DNA from 2 places in the Bradyrhizobium sp. Kon37 genome. Region 2 is predicted to be linked to the other one. Evidence: predicted binding sites of a transcription regulator. Region 2 holds the regulator's gene; the other holds the start of a gene.
What was found. The regulator LexA, encoded in region 2, represses DNA repair genes until DNA is damaged. The targets are predictions, from matches to a motif close to TGTTCNNNNTGTGTTCNG.

Region 1 (7,727 bases), on a different contig from region 2:
GTTTGGCTCGAAGTCCTGCTCAACCTGTCCGGTTATGCCGGTTTCGTGGCGCTCGCCTCACATGGCACCGCGTGCCCCGGGAATTGCGCCGACCATCAGATCGCCGGCGACGACCGTTAATTCGTGTGCGGTGGCTGGCCCGCCGTGCGCATCAGCCTGTCGGCCTTGACCGCGACACGCGTGTCCTCGAGCTGTGGCCGCAGCGAGATGCTGATCACCACGAAAGCCAGGCAAAATAGCGTGCCGACGATGGCGACGCGCCGGTAGGTGTGGCGATCGCCCTGATAAAAGCTCGGTTCTGAAAAAGGTGTCATGAATTCGTTCTTGGCAAAATTGCTTGTTGGCAAAGTCGCTTGTTGGCAAAGTCGGAGCGCGCCTTCGCCAGACACACCTATCCCAAGCAGCGGCAAGCGCAACGCGATTGGGCTTTTAACCTAACCGAATAGGGTTATCGGCTTCGCGGCAATCTTCCGTTAGGAGTTGGCCAAGCGTCGTCAGAACTCGGCGAGCCGCTTCAAGCTCGCGCGAAGCCGAGGCTGCGGAGCTTCTGGCGATCCGCCGTCCGGCTTTGTTCCAGCTTCACCTGCCTTTCGTTCTCGAAGAACGAATCGGAATCGCAGAAATCGGCGCGAAGCAAGTCTTAACACTTCGTTTGTGCGCAAACGATCGCATCATCGCCAACGGTCGCGCGCTCACATCGCGTCTTCGGATTTCGATCGCGGTGGCACCTGCGGCACCGACGGCCTGCCTTTGCGCAAGCGCGGGTGCCGGTCGTACCAAAACACTTTTGCGATCTCGGCGAACATCTCGAGAAACCAGCACGCATCCATGTCGCGTCTCCCTCGCCTGATCTCGTAGCGAAGGACAGGCGAACAGGACTGTGCCAAGCATCACGCCGGCTTGGTTTGGAGAGGCGTGTCCCGCATCGACACAGAAGCCACGGCTTGTTCTGCATCCGACTCCATTTCGTTCGCAAAGAACGAATCGGAGTCGAGGGATCAGCGCAAAACGATTCCTAACGATCGGTGAAGGCAGGCGCGATGGCCTGTTATCATCGACGCCGTGCGACGCTCATCACGCCGCTCGCTTCACCGTCTCCTTCCCCGACAGATCCCTCCCCGAAAAGCATTCGAGGATCTGGATGCGGAGTTCTTCCGCGGCCGGACCTTCGAGCTTCCTGAGCTGATTCCAGAGCCTGATCACTTCGCGTTGTTTCTCGACAGTCATAGGCACCTCCCAAGAGACATTGGTCACCGCCAAAAGAGATGCCCCACTAGAACAAACTAGGAACAACAAGTCCAGCCCCTCCCCGCGAAATTCGCTCGCCGCATCACCTTGAGCCTTCCGCGCGCCGGCGCGGTTGCTTTTTGGGTTTTCAACCTTAAGTTCGAGAACGCGGCCGGCGGCGCGGCGCTGAAATCCCATCGCAGCCAGCCAGGAAGGCCCCGTGCGAAAGCGCGGGGTTTTTCTTTTGGGGAACGCGCCATCGCCCTCCCCGTTAGTCATTCCGGAGCGAGGGACCGTGACCAGAAAATACTACGCCGTCGAGGTGGTGCGTCAGATCGAGGAGACCGTGGAAATCATGGTCGAGGCGCCGGACCAGACCGCCGCACATGATGCAGCGCTTGCGCATCTGAAGGCGCGCGGCTCCGAGTATCAGTGGCTCAATCCCAAATGCGATCTCGTCGTCTGGCGCGAGCGCCAGGTCGATACGCCGGCGATCATCGACGTGTCCGTGTCGGCGGAGTAGCAGCCGGAACGATTTTTTTCGTATCGCGTTGTCAAGCCGAATGCAGTGGTGCTGGCGGCATGTCGCGACGCGGCCGACCAGCTTGAAGAGCCCCGGTCCCTAAGCCCGGGGTTTTTCTTTGAGGCGGCCGCCATCCAAGCGATGGCCCGAACAGCAAAGCAGCCACCCGGGCGTTACGCCGGGTGGCTGCTTTGAGAGCTGTCGACGCTCGACTCTGTCCGCCTCTTAGACCGGCAAAGTCAGACCGGCAGATTGTCGGTCATCCCGGGCGGGACTTCGCTTTGCTTGGTCCGCTCGGCGAGAAGCTCCTTTTCGGCCTCGTACCAGAAGGTGTCCATCGTGCCCGCGGGCTCGCCGGCCTCCTTCCAGAGGTGATAGGCGCGGTTTCGAATCTCTACTTCGCTGAGACCAGTCATGTGATTTCTCCCTTTCGGAAGCAAAGCCTGACGACGGCCGAGAGTTCCCTAAGAGAGTTCCTTATTGGTTCAGCACAAGCAAGCAATCATTGCGGCGCTCCGCGAAAAGCGGCCGCCGCAACGAAAACGCGAATCTTTAGACGGAGTCCTTGGCCACCTTCAGCGGCGAGGCCTTGACCGACTTGCTCGCCGGCTTCGCGGCGAACTGCATCGGCTCCTTAGTGAAGGGATTGACGCCCATGCGGGCTTCGGTCGCCGGCTTGTTCACCACCGACATCTTCACGAAGCCGGGAATGACGAACTCGCCGGACTCGTTGAGCTCCTTGTAGCCGACGGTCGCCATGTACTCGATGACCGACTTCACGTCGTTCTTCGACAGCTGCGTGCCCTCGGCAATTGCATCAATCAACTGAGTCTTGGTCATCTTCGCCATGTCTGAATTTCCTTCTGTGCGCGCGAGCAGGCTTTGCTCAGGACGCGGTCCAACCGCGCAACGCGCTTCTGATTCATGCCAACTTTCATGAAGTGACGGGGCTTAGAACCCATCGACGCCCAAAACGCAAGCAGGGGGTTCTGCGGGAGGGGCGGACGCCGCGGCAAAGATGCCGCAGCTTGCGCCGTTTCCGCCTTGAACCATTTTCTCCCTGAGGCGTCTAACTCTTTGAAGTCCCCAAGCTTCACCCCCATCAGAGAGCCCCGCTTTCCCCAGGCGGGGCTTTCGCCTTTTCGGGGGGCCCCGGCCGCACACGGCCGGCCAGGCTGGCCCCCAGCTCTGCGCCTGGGGCCGCGCGGGTGACCGTCACAAGGCAGGTTCTCTTTTCCGGTCATCTCCTGCATAATGCGGCATGGCAAAAACAAAAGTGACCTTCAAAACCGTCCGCATTGCAGACAACGACTGGAAAATCCTGGCGGATTACCCGGACAGCGAACAGCGCGAAATCAAGGGCTTCACCAGCAAGGCAGATGCCGACGACTGGATCAACGGCGACCGCAAGATCGCGTGGCTCCGCTCCCAGGGATACGCCAAATAAAGCGCGCATAAGTCACGCGCGCATCGTGTGACGCCCTTAGGGGTATGAGGCGCGCTTCGTCCCTCCCCGTTCCAGACGTTCTTTCCGTGCCGGCGCATTGCCGAGCGGGCGGCAATGCCCGCTTGTCTATCGCCTCGCGGGGCGCCTGGTCGAGAAACCTGTGACCGGGCATGCGCCGTTGAGACTTCGGTAACCTAACGCCTCCAAGCTCCTCTCAGTATCGTTGCGTTGGAGTAACTCAAAGTGCTGGATTTTAACGAGCTGCGTGAACTCGCTGCCGATGTTCGCGTCTTCGTCGAAATTGCCGAAGACAAGGCCGAAGCGCTTCGCGCCGTCATCACCGCCTATGACGTGGTGCTCGCGATCTTCCCATCCGGAGAGGGCATGGGCCTCCACGTCATCAAGGGCGGGGAGATCCTGGACAGGATTGCAAACTCACGAACCCATGCGAGCTACAGCCACACGGCCATCGCGGTTCCCGATCTGGAGCACGCGGAAGTGCTCAAGCACCTGACGGGCCCGGCCGACCAGCGCATTGCGGCTTAGAGCGATTTCAAGCGAAGTCGATAGCGGTTCGCGCGCAGACGAGAATTTTTGCACTCCGGAACGCCCAGTTTTAGGAACACGGCTTCTGCGCTCCCGTTGGCCCACACAACCAACCAGGAGTTTGAGATGAAGAAGCTCATCATTGCGACCGCCGCCCTCGGCCTCATGTGCGGCTCCGCTTTTGCGCAGAACCAGACGGGCCCTGCCCCGCAGTCCGACAACATGCAGAAGCCCGGCATGACCAACACGGACAAGGGCACGATGAGCAGCGGCACGACCGGCATGAGCCATGACGGCATGAGCAAGGGCGGAACGGTGAGGCCCGACGCCTCCGGCCAGGGTGGCTCCGGCCCCGGCAGCGACCAGGGCGGCACCAGGACCCGCAGCAACATGAAGTAAGCCGTTTTCCTGTACGGCTGCTCCCGGCCGCGTCGCTTCCCACAAGGCGGCGCGGCCATTTCATGAGAAGGGTCTTTTTTGGAACCTGCCGCGAATGCACGCCTCACAATTGTGCGCGCACCGGAACGGTCAGCTCTCGCCGCGAGTTGCCCCATCTCCAGCAAGGGAGATCGTCATGAGCGTTGAAGGCAAAGTGAAGGAAGGCGCCGGGTTCATCAAAGAAGAGATGAACGAACACGGCAAGTCCCCCGAGAGCCAGAAGAAGGCTCAGGAAGGTCGCGACCTGCGCAACGAAGGCCGGATCGAAGACGGCAAGCCGCCGAAGACGACGAAGCCCGGCACCGGTCACTAGATCGCGTTCGAAACCCCGTTTGGTGAGAGCCGCCCCTGGTCATGTCAGGGGCGGTTTTCTACGTTCATGACCAGCCGATAGTTGCCATGCGATCTTCCGAAGCTGCGATCTTCCGAGCTGCGGTCCTACAAAGACAGCGGGCGGCTCGAACCATGCAGCGCAATGGCTGCTAGAACGCTTCGGCCGTTGTATGGTCGGACGTTTCTTATGAGGGGCTGATGAAGATTGCCATTGTTATCGCCGGCTTGATCGTTGTTGCTGCTGCCGTTCTCGTGTCGGTACAGCCCGGCTTTCTGAAGCCTTCGTCTCTGGCACTCGTGAAGAAGTCCGACATTCTCGGCTTTTCGCCCGGAATGACATTCGACGAGACCAACAAGCTCATCACGCAACGTCGCTACCGCTGCCGTCAGCTTCGCGATTCCTACGTCCTCGAATGCGCAGTCGACGGCGCCAAGGTCACGATCTTTGCCGACGACGTTGACCCCAAGAATCCGGACCCCAAACATCCCATCTGGCGCGTCGATGCGGAGTTGAACAACCCTGGTGCCCAGGACGCTGCGGCCAAAGACGCTGCAGTCAAATCGATATCCGACCAGTTCAATGCCCAGCCAACCAGCGACGCTCGGGAAGGATGGATATGGACCGTCGGCCGTGGGCTGAAGCTGACCTACGACGGCACAACCTTGAAGCTCGTGGACGAAGCTGAGGATGTCAGGCGTGGCAAGCAGGAAGCAAAGCGCTAGGGAGCGCGACGCTGGATGCCCTTCAGTGACGAAGCCGGTTGACGGCTCGTAGCGGCAGCCACGATCCCAGCACCATGCAGATCGCAATGGCTGCGACCAGAACGTATTTCAGGGGATTCTGGGAGGATGCGAGCGAACCGTCGAGGTGAAGGTAAGGCAGCATCGCCTCCATGGCCATTCCGATCAGGGCAACCGCAACCAGCCCGCCAACCACCGAAGCGATCAAATTGACGATCCATCCCGTCGCGCCGCGCTTGTTCGACCACGCCTCGAAGATCGCGACAGCCAGCATCACGAGCACGAAGATCAGCATGAAGCTCATCGAGCCGCCGACGCTCGCCTTCGACCCGAAGACTTCCACCAGCAGCATGGCCGCCACCGCGAGCAGCGTGATCGCCTTCACGACATTCCTCTTTAGTGTCTTGGCACCTAGGCCGCGAAGCCAATTCCGATGCCGGGCAGGCTTTGCAGCATGGCGGTTGGTCGCGCCGCGCTTCGCCCGGGTTCAATCGTGATAGATTTCCGCTCGGCAACTGGTGAGTGCACTCCGCGCAGTTGCGGGCACTCTATCCTGCTCTCCGTTGATCTCGCCGCCGCCTCGCACGTCGCCGTTGAGGCACCGATCCTCGATTGGGGGCGCAAGCTAAGTCTGATGCGCAGACGCCGATCGATGCCGGCCGTTTCGTGATCATCTCCCGACGCTGATCCGGGCAAAGTGCGCCCCAGCCGCGTCATGGGCCAGCCACGAACAAATAAGGAACAAAAAGCATCAGTCGGCATTGAGCCTGAAAAGGAGAGATCGCTGTGACTGACAACAAGATGGCCGGCAACACCGCCGGCAACACCCAAAAGGATCCGAAGGATTGGGTATCCGGGGACGACCCGATGACCGGCGCCCAGGAATCCTACCTCAAGACCCTCGCCGAGCAGGCCCACAAGCCCCTCCCCAAAGAGGATCTGACCAAGGCGGAGGCGTCAGAGCTGATCGACACGATGCGGCAGAAGGCCGGGCTCGAGAAATAGACAGCTTCAGGCATTGCGAAACACGGATTGACAGGCGGCGGCTGACCGGAACGCTGCCGCTGTTCGCGACCAGACAGCTAATCGCTTTCGACGACCCGGACAGCCAGCTCAGCGACCGCACGCCGACCGGCCGCGACGAGGCCGTCGATCTCGCGTGTCTCGTGCTTGGCGCAATGGATGATCCGTTCGGCGACATACCGGCGCGCGGCGTAGGCTTCCATTACCTCGGGCATCATCTCGCTGACGCACTCCAACGCCTTGTCCATGTGCGACAGCGTTCGTGCGTTGAACTCTTCCAGAAGCAACATCACCATCCCCAGCTCACAATGATCACGACTACTCTCGTTGGCGGACGGACGCCGATGCGGGCATGCACGCCCGCCCCCGTGAGACGGAAGAACATGCCTCCATCGATGATCAGAAGTGCCGCCGATATTTGGGAAGGTTGCAGGCGTTGAGGCAACGCGGCATTCACAAACGTTAAGCGCGCTGCATTTCGCCGAACATGGGGGGCGTCAATTAAGCGCACGAAACGTAGTGGGCTCCAAAACTTGTTTGCCGGGATCGCGGCCTGTCCGCTTTGCCAGCCGGGCACTCATCCCGCTTTGCCTTGCTTCACGTCATGGACGATGTCACCGATGGTGCTTCCCACGACCATCGCGGCAACAACAGGCCAACCGGCGGCTACCATAAGGATGGCCCCGTAGCGCATGTCTTCGCCCGGCCGTTTATAACTGTCCCGGCCCGCGAAAAGGAGCACCGCGATCAGGCAGCCAACTGCGTATCGTCTAAACCATTTCACGACGAGAGACCTTCGTTTACGGGCATTCGTCGCCTCGAACTCCGTCGTGGTTCATGATGCCGACCGTCCGGCCGCTCGCAGGCAGGCGAAATTTCAGACGATCACGCAGGCGCGTCCGGCGCCTTGCATGACCTGCTGCCGCTCATTTTCTTGGACACGCTGAGCAACGGCTCCGCCGCCGAGCTCAATCCTGTCACTTCGGTAGATCGCGGATTGCCAGCTTGATGACTGTGAGGACAACGAAGGCGGGGGCCCCGTAAACGATGGCATTCACGGCCCAAGTGATGGCGACGCCCAGGAAAACGGAACTGCCGACAGCTCCCCAGAAAAGGTAAGCTGCGGAGATGCCCGGCATCTCCCATGCCATCACAGCGATGGAGTAGTCGGTGAGCTGCTCCATGACGAGGAGCACCGTCGAGACGAGTGCCCCGATTGCCAGTGCGATGACGACACCCGATTTCATTGTCTTCAAAGCCCCAACAGTCCCATCACGATCGGAATCATAAAAAAGGCTGCCAGGCCGAGGAGGCCTCCTGCGGCAATTTTCACCCAACGCCGTTGGATTCTCGGCTCGAGCCATGTCGCCAGTTTGACCCAGAGCGCATACGCCCATCCAGCAACAATCGAGCGGATAAGTGCAAACAGAAGCTCGCCTAGAATATTGG
Region 2 (7,727 bases):
TCGCCGCCGGCAAGCGTATCACGATCAAAGAAGCCGCCATCGCCGGACGGCACATCCGCGCCGCCGGCGTCGATTTCCGCGAGGGCGACGTGCTCCTGCGCAAGGGAAGTCGTCTCACCGAGCGCGACCTCGCGCTCGCCGCCGGGATGAACCATCCGCACCTTGCCGTTTTCAGGCGTCCGAGGGTCGCGATTCTCGCCACCGGCGACGAGCTGGTGATGCCGGGCACCACGCCCGGCCACGGCCAGATCGTCTACTCCAACGGCTACGCCCTGCACGCGCTCGCCCGCAGCGAGGGCGCCGAGACCATCGACCTTGGTATTGCCGCCGACACGCTGGAGGCGACCACCGCCGGCATCCGCCGCGCCCGCGAGAGCGGCGCCGACATCCTGATCACGACCGGCGGCGCATCGGTCGGCGACCACGATCTGGTCCAGCAGGCACTGAGGGAGGAAGGCATCGCACTGGCGTTCTGGAAGATCGCGATGCGGCCAGGCAAGCCGATGATGCACGGGCGGCTCGGCGCAATGGGGGTGATCGGCCTGCCGGGCAATCCCGTGTCGTCCTACGTGTGCGCTTTCCTGTTCATGGTGCCGCTGATTCGCGCCCTGTCGGGCCGTTCGGTGATTCACCATCGCCGTGAACGCGCCGTGCTCGGCCGCGAAATCGGCGCCAACGACCAGCGCGAGGACTATCTGCGCGCGCATCTGGAGGAGCGTGACGATGGCACGCGCGTCGTTCTTCCCGTCAATCATCAGGACTCTTCGCTGCTTGCGAATCTCGCTGCAGCACAGGTACTTCTCGTGCGCGCACCGTTCGCGCCGAAGGCCGAGGCCGGCACGGCTTGCGAAGTGTTGCGGCTCCCCGTCTGAGCGTCCCGCAATGCGCGTTCCGCGAACTTTGCTCTGTTCACGGTAAATTAAGCAGTTGCGGAACATGTATCGAACATATAGTGTCCGTTCATGATTTGTTTCGAGTATGTAGCGGCTTATTGCCGAACTCTGCGTCTCGGAATCGGACGACATCAACCGGGGGACTTTGGTCGAGATGTTAACGCGCAAACAATACGAGCTTCTGCGGTTCATCAGTGAACGTCTGAAGGAAAGCGGCGTGCCGCCCTCCTTCGACGAGATGAAGGATGCGCTCGATCTGCGCTCGAAGTCGGGCATCCATCGCCTGATCACGGCGCTCGAGGAGCGTGGCTTCATCCGACGCCTGCCCAACCGCGCCCGTGCGATTGAAGTCATCAAGCTGCCGGAGCTCCAGGCAGCCGCCGGCAGCCGCCGCGGCTTCACGCCGAGCGTCATCGAGGGCAATCTCGGCAAGGTGCGTGCGAGCTCCAGCCTGCCCGCGGACGACGGCGAACGTCCCGTCGCGGTGCCGGTGATGGGCCGCATCGCGGCCGGCACGCCGATCGAGGCGTTGCAGACCCGCAGCCATACGATCAGCGTGCCGCCCGACATGCTCGGCTCGGGCGAGCATTACGCGCTCGAAGTGCGCGGTGATTCCATGGTCGAGGCCGGCATCCTCGACGGCGACATGGCGCTGATCCAGCGCAACGAGAGCGCCGATACAGGCGACATCGTGGTGGCGCTGATCGACGACGAGGAAGCGACGCTGAAGCGCTTCCGCCGCCGCGGCGCCTCGATCGCGCTCGAGCCCGCCAACGCAGCCTATGAGGTCCGCATCCTGCCGCCCAACCGGGTGAAGATTCAAGGCAAGCTGATCGGGCTTTACCGGAAGTACTGATACCGGGAGTCCTTGATACCGGGAGTCCTTAATATCGGGAGTACTTCATACCGGAGGTGCCTGGCGCCTCGCGCGCTTCCTACCGGCATCGCCGGTCAGCGATTGGAGCGGATCATCGTCGTCTCCGGCTGGGTAGTCTTTCTGGTTCTGCACAGACTATCCGGCCCCTCCTTCGGCGCTGGCTCCTCGCGACGCCCACGAAACAGCACCGCTTCAAACGGCACCGCTTCGCGGCTCGAGTGTTCGAGGAAACACCATCCAGCGATCAAGCTCGACCGTTGCAGTTAAGCCGGCGATATTCGCGCACGCGCCTCCCGAATGCATCGCAACTCGCTTTGTTCCTATTGAATTCGGGAAAGATAATGTGATCGCGGCTCCCGGAAACCAGCCGCAGATTTGCCCACAACCAAGCAGAGCGTTCATGCTTCAACTCTGATAGAGGCCTGCGCCTCGATTAAGAGACGCGGGTTGCTATCCCAGCATGAGGAGCACCCGATGTGTGACTACAGCCTGCATGCCGTCGCGTCGCGCCCCGCCGAAGTCGGCGAGACGATCGTCACGACAAGCTTCCGCGGCACCTCGACGCGCGGCTTCGCCTCGGCAGCCGATCCGTCTGTTGCCGTCTGCCTGCTGCCGGGAACGGAGCTCGCCTTCGCCGACGACGTTCGCTACGACAATCGCTGGATCTGGACGCGCACCATCAATTCCCGCGTGGGCAAGTTCGGCAAGATCGACCCGCACGTTCCCGACCGCCATCATGATGCGATCGAATTCCCGGACGGCAAATACGTGCTGGTGACGCAGCTCGTCGAAGGCCAGCGCGCGACCGTTCTGCAACTGCCGGTGACTCAGTCGGTCACCGAGCGCGAGCACAAGGCGCAGATTACCGCCGACCGGCAGCCGACCGTCAGGCACCTGCCGATCGGCTGACACAGCCGCCTCCGGCTACGAGGTCGGGGGTCAGGATTGAATTGCCATCGCCGGCCGTGGCCGGCGAGATGGTACGGCTTGCGTCCGCGAAATCCAATCGGATGGACCAAGCCCGCACCTCTCCGCCGCACGAAGTTTGAGCCGCCCTGCCTGAATTTTGAACGTCCGCTTCGCAGCCAAATGACCGATGCTGTCAGGGCTTGAGACGGCGGACACGCTCGATGAAAACCTTCCTTCGCGTCGTTGAACTCTGGGTGCCCGATCGGACGCGCACGCGGCTGGAGTTTGGTGGCGGTCTCTGTGGCGAAGGGCTGTCCGCGTTCAAGGCCGTCAGCGAAGAGCTGCACTTCGGATATGACGAGGGACTTCCGGGCAAGGCCTGGGCCGTGGGCCACCCCGTGATCCTCACCAAATTCGCCAACTCCTATTTCAAACGGACCGATCAGGCGCTCGCGGCCGGCCTCACCTGCGGCGTCGCGGTGCCGGTGTTTGCGGGTGAATTCCTGCAAGCCGTCATGGTGCTGTTCTGCGGCGAGGACGAAGCGCATGTCGGGGCGATCGAGCTCTGGCACAACGACCCTGATGCCTCCCACGAGATGGGGCTTGTCGACGGCTATTACGGCACCGCCGACATGTTTGAATTCAACTCCCGCCACACCAAATTTCCTCGCGGCTTTGGCCTGCCTGGCCGCACCTGGAAGGCGGGCCTGCCGCTGATCATAAAGGACCTGCACGACGCCAGGAGTTTTCTGCGCTGGGAGGACGCGGCCAAGGTCGGGATCAATTTCGGCGTCGGCGTGCCCTATCGGACGGGCGCGGACCAGACCTGGGTCCTGACATTCCTCTCCGCGCAGGCCACGCCGATTGCGCGACGCTTCGAGATCTGGATCCCGAACGAGACCCGCTCGGCACTGGTGTTCCGCGCCGGCGATTGCAGCGCGCAGACCGACCTTGCCGCGCTCTATGCGGATAAATCCATTGCCAGAGGCGAAGGCAGCATCGGCGGGGCCTGGGCCACCGGCATGCCCGCGCTCAACGCCGATCTAGTGCATGACGGCTCGGTCGCCGGTCTCGAAGCCTGCACATCCGGACTGAGCCGAATGGTGGCCCTGCCGGTCATCGGCAATTCCAGGCTCGACGCCGTACTGGCCTGGTACTTGTAACCGATCCAATCAATCGTCGGCCTGCAAGTCGGTCTCCGCCGGCGTTGCGTCCTTGATGCGGGGCGCGATCGCCTTCGGCGCAAGGCTGCCGTCGAAATCTCCCTCGCCTGCGCCGGCCGGCAACCAGGGGCGGCTCGTGCCTCTCGCCCTCACCGCGTGAACCGCAAAGCCGTCACCACGTTGCGTCAACGCCAGCGCACTCTGGCTGGCGAGCCGTTGCCGATCGACCACCATCGCCGCGCAATCGGGTGGCGCGGGGCGCGTCGTCACCACCAGCGCGGCCCGACTGCAATCGTCCGCGAGAGCGTCGACGCGCAGTGCCAGCGCGACCAACCTTCCGTCGGCCAGTGGCGTCACGCAGCCGGATTCGTCACAGGACACGCCATCGGCCAGAGAGGCTCGGCCCGCATCGCGCGGATCGGCGTCGGCAGCGAGCCATTCCTTGAGCAGAAAGCTGTCCTTGCTCGTCCTGATCAGGTGCAGATATCCGTCCCTGCCCCGCACCGCGACGCTCGCGCCATCCCCGGCAATCAGGATGTCGGGCTGCCGCGCCGACAGTCCCCAGAGGATCGCTGCCAGCAGCACCAGGGCGCCGGACCAGCGTAGCGGCGTGCGCAACAAGCCCAGCAGGATGATTCCCAGGCTCGCCGCGATCAGCGGCGCGATCCCGAACGCCGAGATGCGGCCGACGGCGCCCGGCAATGCCGCGACCCAGCGCGAGACCGCGACCATCCAGTCGATGCCGATCCCCATCAGCCACCAGAACACGCTGTCCAGCCCGAACGGCGCAGCAAGCAGCCCCAACAATCCCGCCGGCATCACCAGCGCCGAGACCACCGGCATCGCGCCCAGATTGGCAAGCACGCCAAACGGCGTGACACGGTGGAAATGGAAAGCGGCGTAGGGCGTGGTCGCAAGTCCCGCAATCAGCGAGGCCATGAACAGCATCGCGATCTCGCGGCCACCCCACATCGCAATGCGCGCGGTCGCCGAATGGTCCGGTGAGGCAAACAAATTGGGCATGCCGATCTGCACCAAGGCGACGAGCCCGAGCGTTGCCGCAAACGACATCTGAAAACTCGGATGCACCAGTGCTTCCGGCGCGACCGCCAGCACGATCAGCGCGGCGACAGCAAGCGTGCGAAAGGTGATGGCGCGGCGATCGACCATCACCGCGATCAGCACCACCGCCGTCATGAAGAACGATCTTTGCGTTGCGACCTCCGCGCCTGACAGCAGCAGGTAGAACGCAGCAGCGACCAGCGCGGCGGCCGCCGACCATTTCTTGATGGCGAAGCCCGCCGCAAGTCCCGGGATCAGAGCGAGCAGCGCGCGCACCGCGAAGAACACGACACCGGCAACGACGGCCATGTGATAACCGGAAATCGAGAGCACGTGGCCGAGACCGGAGATGAACATCGCATCGTTGACGGGCGTGGTGATCGCATCGCGCCGCCCGGTAAGCAGCGCGGTCGCGATCGCCCTGTTGTCGCCGTCGAGCGTCGCCCGGATGCGGGCATCGATCGCATCGCGCAGGCCTTGCATGAAGGCCGCATAACGCAGCCGCAAGCCGGCGGTCTCGGGCGGCGGCGCCACCGTGATTGCGCCCATCGCAAAGCCGGAGGCGCCGATGCCCTGGAAGAACATGTCACGCGAAAAGTCGTAGCTGCCGGGCCGCACCGGCGCGAGCGGCGGCATCAGCCGTGCCTTCAGCTGAACGAAACTACCGACCTCCGGCGCGGTGCCTTTGCGGACCGACAGGCGCACGCGCTCAAGTCTGACGTCGCTGCGTTGCGCCTCCATCGCCGTGACGCGCAGCACGAAACGATCGGTACGCTCGCGGATGTCGCGGGCCTCGACAAAGCCCGACAACGACACCGAATAGAGCGCCTTTGCCAGCACCGGGTGGGCGATGCGCGCCGTCTTCCAGGTCGCGACGGCAAAGCCGGCCGCGACCGCCGCGATCATGATGGCTGGGGCGAACAGCCGGCTCCGCCGCAACAGAGCCGCGCCAAGCAGGAGTGCGATGGCGGTGGTGGCAACGACCCACAGCACCGGCTCGTGATCGGCAGAGAAATAAAGCGCGATGCCGCAGCCAAACGCGACGGGCACCCACGGCAACAGCCGCCCGGCGCCAGCCTCGGCGCGTAGCCATGCGCGGAGGGTCGCGGCCAGCGAGGTCCAGAGGTCGAGGCCTGCAGGCACGAGGCCGCCCGCGAACGCGGTGCGGCCCGCGGGCCACGTCCCTGCGATCCCCTGCGACCGTACCGGCCGGCCCGGCTCCGCCATTTCCTGCACTCGATGATACGCAACGAAGTCAGAAGCTACCGGAACGTGCAGGCGGGCGGATAGCGGTACAGATCAGGAACGAAAGGGCGCGGCCGCTACTTTTCCTCTTCCATCGTCACGGCGACATCGGCCTTGGCCGACAGCCGGACCTTGTTGCCCTCGATATCGGCGACGAGGCCCTTGTCGATGAAGTGGTGATGCCCCTTGTGGCTGCCCTCGCCGCTGTCCTTCTTGGTCAGCTTGATGCGATTGCCTTCGACCTTGTCGACGGTGCCGATGTGGACGCCATCGGCGCCGATGACTTCCATATGCTCTGCGATGTTCTGCATGGTGGGTTCCTTGTTGGGCCCACCCCAACGCACGGGGCGCACGTTCGTTCTCTCACGAGAATGACGAAGTCGTGTGCCCGCTGGTCAGATCAGCGGCGCCTGCGACGAAGCATGATGATTGACGATCTTCCAGTCGCCGTCCTCGCGCATGATGACCCAGCTCATCTTGACCACGAGATCGGGGCGCTCGCCGGCGAGATCGAACGAGATGGTTGAGGCCATATTGATCAGATCAGGACCTGCCTGCGCCGCCTTCACTTCGGAGAACACCGCGCTCGGTTTGCGCCAGCGCGGCAGGCCGTTGAAATAGTCGGCAACGCCATCCCTGCCCCGGTAGAGCTTCGGGTTCGAGCCGAAGAAGAACGCACTCTTCGCATAGAGCGATGACAGCGCGGCCGCATCGAGCGCGGCGAAGCCGGCGCACCATTTCGCGATGATGGCGGAAACGATCGCGTCGGCTTCGTCGTTCATTGTGGTCCCTCAGCCTTTGGCAACTTCCTTCGCGAACGTGTCGCGCAGGCCGATGGTCCTGGAAAATACCGGCTTGCCGGGCGTCGAGTCCTTGTCGCGCACGAAATAGCCCTGGCGCTCGAACTGCATCGGCTCGGTCGAATTGCTTTCCGCGACCGATGCCTCGACGCGGGCATCAGCGAGAATTTCCAGCGACTGCGGATTGAGATCGGCGGCGAAGTTCGAGGCGTCCGGGCTCGGATTGGCAAACAGCTGGTTGTAGACGCGGATTTCCGCGGGCACGGATGTTGCCGCCGACAGCCAGTGCATGGTGGCCTTGACCTTGCGGCCGTCGGGCGCGTTACCGCCCTTGGTCGCGGGATCGTAGGTGCAGCGCAGCTCCACCACTTCGCCGGCATCATTCTTGATCACGCCGGTGCACTTGACGAAATAGGCATAGCGCAACCGCACTTCGTTGCCCGGCGACAGACGGAAGAACTTTTTCGGCGGGTTCTCCATGAAGTCGTCCTGCTCGATATAGAGCTCACGGCCGAACGTGATCTTCCGGGTGCCGGCAGAGGGATCGTCCGGATGGTTGATCGCCTCGAGCTCCTCGGTCTGCCCTTCCGGATAGTTCTCGATCACGACCTTGAGCGGCTTCAGCACCGCCATCCGCCGCTGCGACGTGCGGTTGAGCTCCTCGCGAATGCAGAACTCGAGCATGCCGACGTCGACGACGCTGTTGGCCTTCGCCACGCCGATGCGCTTGACGAATTCGCGAAGGGCGGCCGGCGGCACGCCGCGGCGGCGCATCCCC

Region 1: AC0L3J_RS04400 (DUF3072 domain-containing protein) is a predicted target of LexA. The motif match lies at 5,982-5,999, and genes of this name have one in related genera.

The regions. Positions count from the first base shown of each region.
Region 1 covers NZ_JBVVOY010000002.1:49,943-57,669, forward strand. Annotated here, with positions in the region: gene AC0L3J_RS04335 (hypothetical protein) at 1-120, shown strand, start outside; gene AC0L3J_RS04340 (hypothetical protein) at 117-314, opposite strand; gene AC0L3J_RS04345 (hypothetical protein) at 693-830, opposite strand; gene AC0L3J_RS04350 (hypothetical protein) at 1,075-1,425, opposite strand; gene AC0L3J_RS04355 (hypothetical protein) at 1,523-1,750, shown strand; gene AC0L3J_RS04360 (DUF2934 domain-containing protein) at 1,990-2,166, opposite strand; gene AC0L3J_RS04365 (HU family DNA-binding protein) at 2,303-2,599, opposite strand; gene AC0L3J_RS04370 (hypothetical protein) at 3,012-3,197, shown strand; gene AC0L3J_RS04375 (hypothetical protein) at 3,441-3,743, shown strand; gene AC0L3J_RS04380 (hypothetical protein) at 3,870-4,142, shown strand; gene AC0L3J_RS04385 (hypothetical protein) at 4,318-4,494, shown strand; gene AC0L3J_RS04390 (hypothetical protein) at 4,713-5,237, shown strand; gene AC0L3J_RS04395 (hypothetical protein) at 5,260-5,640, opposite strand; gene AC0L3J_RS04400 (DUF3072 domain-containing protein) at 6,057-6,260, shown strand; gene AC0L3J_RS04405 (hypothetical protein) at 6,338-6,574, opposite strand; gene AC0L3J_RS04410 (hypothetical protein) at 7,256-7,525, opposite strand; gene AC0L3J_RS04415 (hypothetical protein) at 7,531-7,727, opposite strand, start outside.
Region 2 covers NZ_JBVVOY010000029.1:16,755-24,481, reverse strand. Annotated here, with positions in the region: gene AC0L3J_RS32670 (molybdopterin molybdotransferase MoeA) at 1-872, shown strand, start outside; gene lexA (transcriptional repressor LexA) at 1,048-1,749, shown strand; gene AC0L3J_RS32660 (hypothetical protein) at 2,245-2,679, shown strand; gene AC0L3J_RS32655 (GAF domain-containing protein) at 2,901-3,842, shown strand; gene AC0L3J_RS32650 (ComEC/Rec2 family competence protein) at 3,852-6,131, opposite strand; gene AC0L3J_RS32645 (DUF2171 domain-containing protein) at 6,227-6,460, opposite strand; gene AC0L3J_RS32640 (nuclear transport factor 2 family protein) at 6,545-6,931, opposite strand; gene AC0L3J_RS32635 (glutamine--tRNA ligase/YqeY domain fusion protein) at 6,941-7,727, opposite strand, start outside.